2 regions of the Dickeya parazeae Ech586 genome follow, and region 2 is predicted to be linked to the other one. Evidence: predicted binding sites of a transcription regulator. Region 2 holds the regulator's gene; the other holds the start of a gene.
What was found. The regulator PhoB, encoded in region 2, activates phosphate uptake and scavenging genes when phosphate is short. The targets are predictions, from matches to a motif close to CTGTCATAAAACTGNCNNAT.
Positions count from the first base shown of each region.

Region 1: the regulator PhoB is predicted to act here: its motif matches at 2,108-2,127, upstream of glpT (glycerol-3-phosphate transporter).

Region 1 covers NC_013592.1:4,397,885-4,402,311, reverse strand. The annotation lists gene glpQ (glycerophosphodiester phosphodiesterase) at 1-519, opposite strand, end outside; gene glpT (glycerol-3-phosphate transporter) at 673-2,022, opposite strand; gene glpA (anaerobic glycerol-3-phosphate dehydrogenase subunit A) at 2,323-3,966, shown strand; gene glpB (glycerol-3-phosphate dehydrogenase subunit GlpB) at 3,956-4,427, shown strand, end outside.
Region 2 covers NC_013592.1:1,096,799-1,101,225, reverse strand. The annotation lists gene DD586_RS04960 (PstS family phosphate ABC transporter substrate-binding protein) at 1-510, opposite strand, end outside; gene phoR (phosphate regulon sensor histidine kinase PhoR) at 607-1,929, opposite strand; gene phoB (phosphate response regulator transcription factor PhoB) at 1,957-2,646, opposite strand; gene sbcD (exonuclease subunit SbcD) at 2,969-4,201, shown strand; gene DD586_RS04940 (SbcC/MukB-like Walker B domain-containing protein) at 4,198-4,427, shown strand, end outside.

The sequences.
Region 1 (4,427 bases), 1.5 Mb from region 2:
AAACCACGGTGCTTTGATCTCTGGATAAATCCCGATGTTTTTGCCGGTGGAGTGATTCAGCCCCTGAATAAACTCGATTTCGTCCTGAAAGGTGTGAACACGAAAATCCGATTTACCCATTGGGAAGCGGTTGGGGTAGCTCTGCACCGGTTTGCCGTCTTTCAGGTCAAACCCTTCGGTGAATTTAAGTGAGCGGATTTCTGCCAGCGTAAAATCGATGGCGTAGTAGCGGCCGTCGGCTCGCGCCCGGTTGGGAAAGCGGCTGGCGACGTCGGTCACCCGGTCGAGGTAGTGATCGTGCAGCACCACCAGCGCATTATCTTTGGTCATCACCAGATCCTGCTCCAGATAGTCCGCCCCTTGTGCATACGCCATCGCTTTGGCGGGCAAGGTGTGTTCCGGCAGGTAACCGCTGGCCCCCCGGTGAGCAATCACGATTTTATCGTCGGTTTGCGCCAGTGCGCCGAGGGATATCGCCAGTGCGACACCGGCTAATAATGGTTTGAACAGAGGAATCATGTCAGCGTCCTTTTTCAGTGGGAGAAAGAAAAGCTGTGTGAGTGGTGGTGATGAAAACGAACAGGTCGTTGATAATTCCCCGCCAGTCCGGTATGGACCGGCGGGGATAATGCTCATGGTTTATGGTAAGTAAACCATGACGAGATGACAGAATCAGGCGCGTTTCGCCAGTTCTGCTTTGTGTTTGGTCTCGTTAATCATGGTCAGCACCAGCAGCAATACCGCCAGCACACTACCGCCGATCATGACCATAAAGCCGCCGTTCCAGCCAAAGAAATCGACGGTGTAGCCGACGATGGCGCTGGCAGCGACCGAACCGCCCAGATAACCGAACAGGCCAGTGAAGCCCGCAGCGGTACCGGCGGCTTTCTTCGGTGCCAGTTCCAGCGCGTGCAGGCCAATCAGCATAACCGGGCCGTAAATCAGGAAGCCGATGACGATCATGCAGAGCATATCCACGTTGGGGTTGCCAGCCGGGTTCAGCCAGTACACCACGGTGGCGATGGTCACCAGTGTCATGAAGAACACCCCGGTCGCGCCACGGTTACCCTTGAACACTTTGTCGGACATCCAGCCGCACAACAAGGTGCCTGGAATACCGGCGTATTCGTACAGGAAGTAAGCGATGGACGATTTATCCAGTGCGAAGTGCTTCACTTCTTTAAGGTAGGTTGGCGACCAGTCGAGAATGCCGTAACGCAGCAGGTAGACGAACACGTTGGCGAAAGCGATGTACCACAACAGTTTGTTGGGGAACACATACTGCATGAAAATTTCTTTCGCGGTCAGTTCCTGTTCATCTTTCTCGCTGTAATCCACCGGGTAATCGTTTTTGTATTCTTCGATCGGCGGCAGACCGCAAGATTGCGGCGTATCGCGCATCATGGCGAAAGCGAACAGCGCGACCAGAATGGCGGCGAAGGCCGGCATATAGAGTGCGGCTTTCCAGTCGTTAAACCAGGCCATCCCCAGCAGGAACAGTAACGGTGGAATGCCGCCACCCACGTTATGGGCGCAGTTCCAGATAGACACGATGCCGCCACGCTCTTTCTGTGACCACCAGTGCACCATAGTACGACCGCACGGCGGCCAACCCATGCCCTGGAACCAACCACAGACGAACAACAGCACAAACATCACCATGATGCTGGATGTCGCCCACGGTACGAAGCCCATAAACAGCATGACCACGGCGGCCAGAATCAGACCGGCAGGCAGAAAGACACGCGGATTGGAGCGGTCTGATACCGACCCCATGATGAATTTAGAAAACCCGTAGGCAATGGAAATACCGGACAGGGCAAAACCCAGGTCGCCTTTGGAAAAACCCTGTTCGACCAGATAGGGCATCGCCAGCGCGAAGTTCTTTCTGACCAGATAGTAGGCGGCGTAGCCAAAAAAGATCCCCAGAAAAATCTGCCAGCGTAACCGGCGGTAGAGCGGGTCTACCTGATGTTCCGCCACGCGCGGGCGATGAGCCGCAGGCTTGAAAATACTCAACATAAATAAACGATCCCCGATAGTTATTTTCTATAACGCTCGTCAGCGTAGCGAATGCGCGTCATCGTCAATGTGAGTCAGTACGCAATTGTTACACTTTTATGACGGCGGGCGCTATTTTGAGCTTTAAGTAACACAAATGAAATAATGATTTTCCATTTTTGGGTGATTTGAATCACATATCTGCGGTTGTCTCCGGATTTTATTTTCGTTTTTTGAGTGTTTTTGTTCTTTATCAATCATTGTGGCACTGATTTATGTCCCACTACAGACAGGCATGATCCGCATTGAGGTAAAACGGCAATGGCAAACAACGGTTTGCGGCGAGAAACGGATGTAGTGATTATCGGCGGTGGCGCCACGGGGGCGGGAACGGCCCGCGACTGCGCGTTGCGCGGGTTGCGCTGTCTGTTGTTGGAACGGCATGACATCGCCACCGGCGCTACTGGCCGCAATCATGGGCTGTTGCACAGCGGTGCGCGCTATGCGGTGACCGATGCGGAGTCTGCTCGTGAATGTATTGAGGAAAACCAGATTCTGCGGCGCGTCGCCCGTCACTGTATTGAGCCGACCGATGGGCTGTTTTTGACCTTGCCGCAGGATGATATCGACTATCAAACCCGGTTTATCGCCGCTTGTCAGCGCGCGGGTATCCGGGCGCAAGCCATCGACCCGCAGGAAGCTTTGCGGCTGGAGCCCGCCGCGAATCCGGCGTTGATCGGTGCTGTGCGCGTGCCGGACGGTACGGTTGACCCCTTCCGGTTAACCGCCGCCAACATGATCGATGCCTGTGAACACGGTGCGGAAGTGCTGACGTATCACGAGGTCATTGGGTTACTCCGTCAGGGCGATCGTGTCGTTGGCGTGCGCGTTTTCGACCATAAACGTCAGGTGGCCAGTGAAATTTATGCACAAGTGGTGGTGAATGCGGGCGGCATCTGGGGGCAACGTATCGCCGAATATGCCGACCTGAATGTGCGTATGTTCCCCGCCAAAGGCGCGTTGCTGATTTTGGGGCATCGCATCAATAACCGGGTGATTAACCGCTGCCGTCCACCGGCTGATGCCGACATTCTGGTACCTGGCGATACTATCTCGCTGATTGGTACCACCTCGACCCGCATCGACTACGACCAGATTGACCACATGACGGTGACGCCAGAGGAAGTGGATACGCTGATCCGCGAAGGCAGCATGCTGGCGCCGCAACTGGCGCAGACCCGTATTTTGCGTGCTTACGCCGGGGTGCGGCCGCTGGTAGCGAGCGATAACGACCCCTCCGGGCGCAGCGTCAGTCGCGGCATCGTGTTGCTAGACCATGCCAGCCGTGACGGGCTGGAGGGCTTTGTGACCATCACCGGCGGCAAGCTGATGACCTACCGGCTGATGGCGGAATGGGTAACCAACAAAGTCTGCGAAAAACTCGGTCACCGCGCCGAATGTACGACGGCGTCTCGCCCGTTGCCGGGGTCGGAAACCACGGAACCTGACAGACCGCAGGCCACCTCGTCGCTTTCAGCACCGCTGCGTGGTTCCGCGATTTACCGCCACGGGCATCGTGCCGCGCCGCTGGTCTCCGGTCATCGGGTGGACAGCAGTCTGGTGTGCGAATGTGAAGCCGTGACAGCAGGTGAGGTGCGTTACGCGGTTGAGTCGCTGCAGGTGAACAACCTGACTGACCTGCGCCGACGTACCCGTGTCGGCATGGGAACCTGTCAGGGGGAATTGTGTGCTTGCCGCGCCGCTGGGCTGTTGTGTCGACTGGGGCAATCCACGCCGCAGCAGGCGGTGTCGCAATTGAGCCAGTTCCTGAACGAGCGCTGGAAAGGCATGCGGCCCATTGCCTGGGGAAACACGTTGCGGGAAAGCGAATTTACCAGTTGGATTTATCAGGGCTTGTGCGGACTGACCGAGCGCCCGGAGCAGGAGAACGGCGATGCATTATGACGTGGTGATCATTGGCGGTGGGCTGGCGGGGTTAACCTGCGGCATTCGCCTGCAAGAGCAGGGCAAACGCTGCGCTGTGGTCAGCGTCGGGCAAAGTGCGTTGACCTTTGCCTCCGGTGCACTGGACCTGCTGGCGACATTGCCGGATGGCACTGCGGTCGAGCAGCCGCTGACTGCACTGGATGAACTGGCCGCGCAGGCGCCCTACCACCCCTATACCCTGATGGGCAAAGCGCGAGTCAGCCAACTGGCGGCGGATGCCGAAGCCTTGCTGTCGCGCTGTGGTCTGTGGTTGCGCGGTGATAGCGGCGGCAACCATCAGCGCCTGACACCGTTGGGCAAATGGCACCCCTGCTGGTTAAGCCCGTCAGATAGCGTTACGCGCGGTTTGTCGGGGTCACCCGCGTGGCGGCAGCCGTTGGTTGCCGGTATTGAAGGGTTTATGGATTTTCAGTCCCGAC
Region 2 (4,427 bases):
AGAATTACGCCCATAACGCAGTAACGAACGCTGTTGCCAGACGCCGTTTAGTCCCAACTCCTGCCAGCGCTGTACCGTTTTCCCCGCGCCACAACGGCGGGTTATGGAGAAAATGGCGTCCAGTTGACGCACCGTCAGTCCGGTTAACGGGTTATCCTGATTGACCAACACCACCAGTGCATCCAGCGCGACCGGTACTGCCGTTGGCGCATAGCCATAATGCTGCTCGAACGCTTCGATTTCGCTACTTTTCATTGGCCGACTCATCGGCCCCAGTTGCGCCGCCCCTGCTGCCAGTGCCGTTGGCGCTGAGGATGACCCCGCCGCCTGAACCTGGAGATTAACACCGGGATGATGCTGACTGAAATCCGCCGCCCAGAACGTCATCAGGTTCGCCAGCGTGTCGGAACCCGCACTGGAAAGGTTACCTGCCAACATCGCCTGCGGCGCAGCAGCAAGCTGACCAGACAGGCACAACAGCAAAGCAAACAGGTAACGGACGGGTTTCATGTGCGTTTTCCATCGGAGTGAAAATGAAAGAAGTGAAAGACAAGAACGCACTATTCTCGGCACTGCGGCGGGGACAATCAAGTCCCGCCGCATGGCTTAGCGCAGCGGATTCGCGGCATTCTGACTTAATACCGAACGAACAATCAGCTGATTCGGCAAGGTAAACATGAAGCGAGAGCCTGTACCTTCTTCACTGAGGATCTCCAGACGAGAGTCATGATGGCTGAGCGCGTGCTTGACGATGGCCAGCCCCAACCCACTGCCGCCAGTCTGGCGCGAACGGGCTTTGTCGACACGATAAAAGCGCTCCGTCAGACGGGGAAGATGTTCTGCGGCAATGCCCGGACCGTTATCGCTAACCTGGAACTGCGCGCCCTGCGGCGTTTGCTGCCAGCACACCTCAATACGCGTGCCTTGCGGCGTGTGGTTAACCGCGTTATACACCAAATTCGACACCGCGCTACGCAACTGCTCCTCGTTGCCGAACACCTGTAACTGCTCATTGACGCGAAACACTATCTCATGACGCCCCTGACTCAAGGTATCCGCTTCGCGTTTGAGCACCCGCAACATCAGCGGAATATCCACCTTCTCGTTGAGATCGATAGCCGCGGCGGCTTCAATACGCGACAGTGTCAGCAGTTGCCGCACCAGCCCATCCATCCGGCGGGTTTGTTCCTGCATGGTGTGCAGCACCTTAGCCTGCAAAGCACCATCCAGCGATTCGTCGTTCATCATTTCCAGATAGCCTTGCAACACCGTCAACGGCGTGCGCAGCTCATGGCTGACGTTGGCGAAAAAGTTACGCCGCGCCCCTTCGAGTTGATGCATCTGGGTGACATCACGTGCCACCATCAGCAACTGCCCTTCTGAATACGGCATCACCCGGAATTCGACATGATGCGCATTTTTCAGCGTCAGCGTCAGCGGGCGGCTGAAATCTTGCTGTTGCATATACTGGGTAAATTCCGGGTAGCGCAACAAGTTGAGGATATTCTGACCATTATCTTCCGGCCAGCGAAAACTCAGCAGGTGCTGCGCCAGCCGGTTACACCAAATGATGACGCCCTCTTCGGTGGTGATGACCACCGCATCCGGCAGCGATTCCGCCCCACTGCGGAAACGTTTGATCAGCAGTGCCAGTTCGCGCCGACGACGGCGATTACGCAACTGCATTTGGTACAAACCGTAGAACAAAGGCTCCCAGCTCCAGCGGCCGGGCGGCGGGGTCATACTGCGGTCAACCCACAACCAGTAGGACAAGCGCAGTTGGTTATAGAAGTTCCAGCACAGCGCCGTCAGCACCGACGCCAGTAGAAACCAGGGCAGATAACCGATAATCAGCCCCAGTAATAAGCCGGGCAAACAAAAAAAAGCCAGCTCCAGCGCCAGCTTTTTCCAGGACAAACGTTCTAGCACGTCAGATTTTCTCCGGGACTCACGCTATCAATAACGTGTTGAGAAACGGTATCCAGTTCCCCGAACGGTCTGAACCATCTTGTCGTGTCCACTGGTCTCCAACGCCTTGCGCAGACGGCGGATATGGACATCCACAGTACGATCCTCAACATAAACGTTAGTGCCCCACACGTGATTCAGCAACTGCTCTCGACTATATACCCGTTCAGGGTGAGTCATAAAGAAGTGCAGCAGTTTGAACTCCGTCGGCCCCATGTCCAGCGCGTGCTCTTCCGTGGTCACCCGGTGAGAGGAAGGATCCAGGCTTAAGCCGCGCATTTCGATCACTTCTTCCACCGCCATCGGCGAAATCCGACGCATTACCGCTTTGATGCGCGCCACCAACTCTTTCGGTGAAAACGGTTTGGTGATGTAATCATCGGCACCGACTTCAAGACCGCGCACACGATCTTCTTCTTCACCACGGGCCGTCAGCATCATGACCGGAATATCCCGCGTCAGCGCTTCACGTTTCATGTGCTTGATAAACTGTAAACCGGACCCACCGGGCAGCATCCAGTCCAGCAGCACCAGCTCAGGATAAGGCTCAGCCAGCCGGTTCACCGCGCTGTCGTAATCCTCGGCCTCAACCGGCTGATAGCCGTTCTGCTCAAGCACGAAGCACACCATCTCACGAATCGGCGCTTCATCTTCCACCACCAAAATACGTCTTGCCATATCAATCCTGCCGTTAATCGTCACGGTTAGCGTGCGGTGTGCATTATGCGTCAGTTTTATGACAGATTTATGAAAAATCCCCCGACAAACCACGCCCCTGACGCGGCCTTACCAGCACCTCCGCCCGGCTGATTTTCTCCGCCCTACCACGCTATGTTGCCATGTTCATACAGATATTATGGGACATGCCCTAAACTGCACGCCTATAATCGCCGATGATAAAGACGCGGCGTTTCGCCATTAACTACGGTGCCCGCCTTGTGCCGTTGTCTGAACACCGCCAAAAACAACATCTCGTTTGCACTCACCTGCAGGGAGTCTCATGCGAATTATTCATACGTCTGACTGGCATCTCGGTCAGTACTTTTATACCCGTAGCCGTGCGCCTGAGCATCAGGCTTTTTTGCACTGGCTGGTGCAGCAGGTTGAGCAATATCAGGCCGATGCAGTAATAGTAGCAGGTGATGTGTTCGATAATGGCGCACCGCCCAGCTATGCCCGAGAAATGTATAACCAGTTTGTGGTGGCGTTGCAGCGTACCGGTTGCCAGTTGGTGGTGCTCGGCGGCAATCATGACTCCGTCGCGACCCTGAACGAATCCCGCGCGTTGCTGGCCTGCCTGAATACCCAGGTGATCGCCGGTTTTGACGGCGATATCCATGAGCAGGTACGGGTACTGAATAACCGTGACGGCGAGCCCGGCGCGATGCTGTGCGCTGTTCCGTTTCTGCGTCCGCGCGATGTGCTTACCAGCCAGGCGGGACAGTCTGGCGCACAAAAACAGCAGGCGTTACAAGACGCTATCGCCAGCCATTATCAGCGCTGTTATCAGCTTGCCTGCGAGCAGCGTGCGGCACTGGGTAAAGAACTGCCGATCGTGCTCACCGGGCACCTCACCACCGTGGGCGTCGCCACATCGGATTCCGTGCGCGATATTTACATCGGTACGCTGGATGCCTTCCCGGCACAGGCTTTCCCACCGGCTGACTACATTGCGCTTGGGCATATTCATCGTCCACAGCGCGTGGCGCAATGCGAACACATCCGCTACAGCGGCTCACCGATCCCGCTGAGTTTTGATGAGCTCAATCATGAGAAATCGGTCTACCTGGTGCACTTTGAACAGGGAAAATTGCAGGAAGTCACCGCGCTGACGATACCGAGCGAACAGCCGATGCAACTGGTGAAAGGCAATCTGCCGGAGATAGAACGCCGTCTGGCCGGGTTCCGCGATTATCATGGCGACAAACCGGTATGGCTGGATATTGAAATCGCCACACAGGACTACCTGAGTGACATCCAGCAACATATTCAGGCACTGACCGAGCCACTCAATGTGGACGTGATCCTGCTGCGTCGTGCCCGGGAACAACAACAGCAAATGCTGGTGCAATTGGAAAAAGAGACGCTGGAAGAGTTACAACCGGCCGAGGTATTTGAACGACGTCTGGCACTGGAAGACGGTCTGGATGAGCCGCGCCAGCAACGTCTAAAAGGATTGTTCAATCGGGTTATGCAGGAGATTGACGCACAGCGACAGGAGACGTCCGCATGAAAATTCTTAGCCTGCGCCTGAAAAACCTCAACTCATTGCAGGGCGAGTGGAAAATCGACTTCACGCGCGAGCCATTTATCAGCAATAGCCTTTTCGCCATCACCGGGCCTACCGGTGCCGGGAAAACCACCCTGCTGGACGCCATCTGTCTGGCGCTCTACCACCAGACGCCGCGCCTGAAGGTCAGCCCCAGCCATAACGAATTAATGACCCGCCACACGGCCGA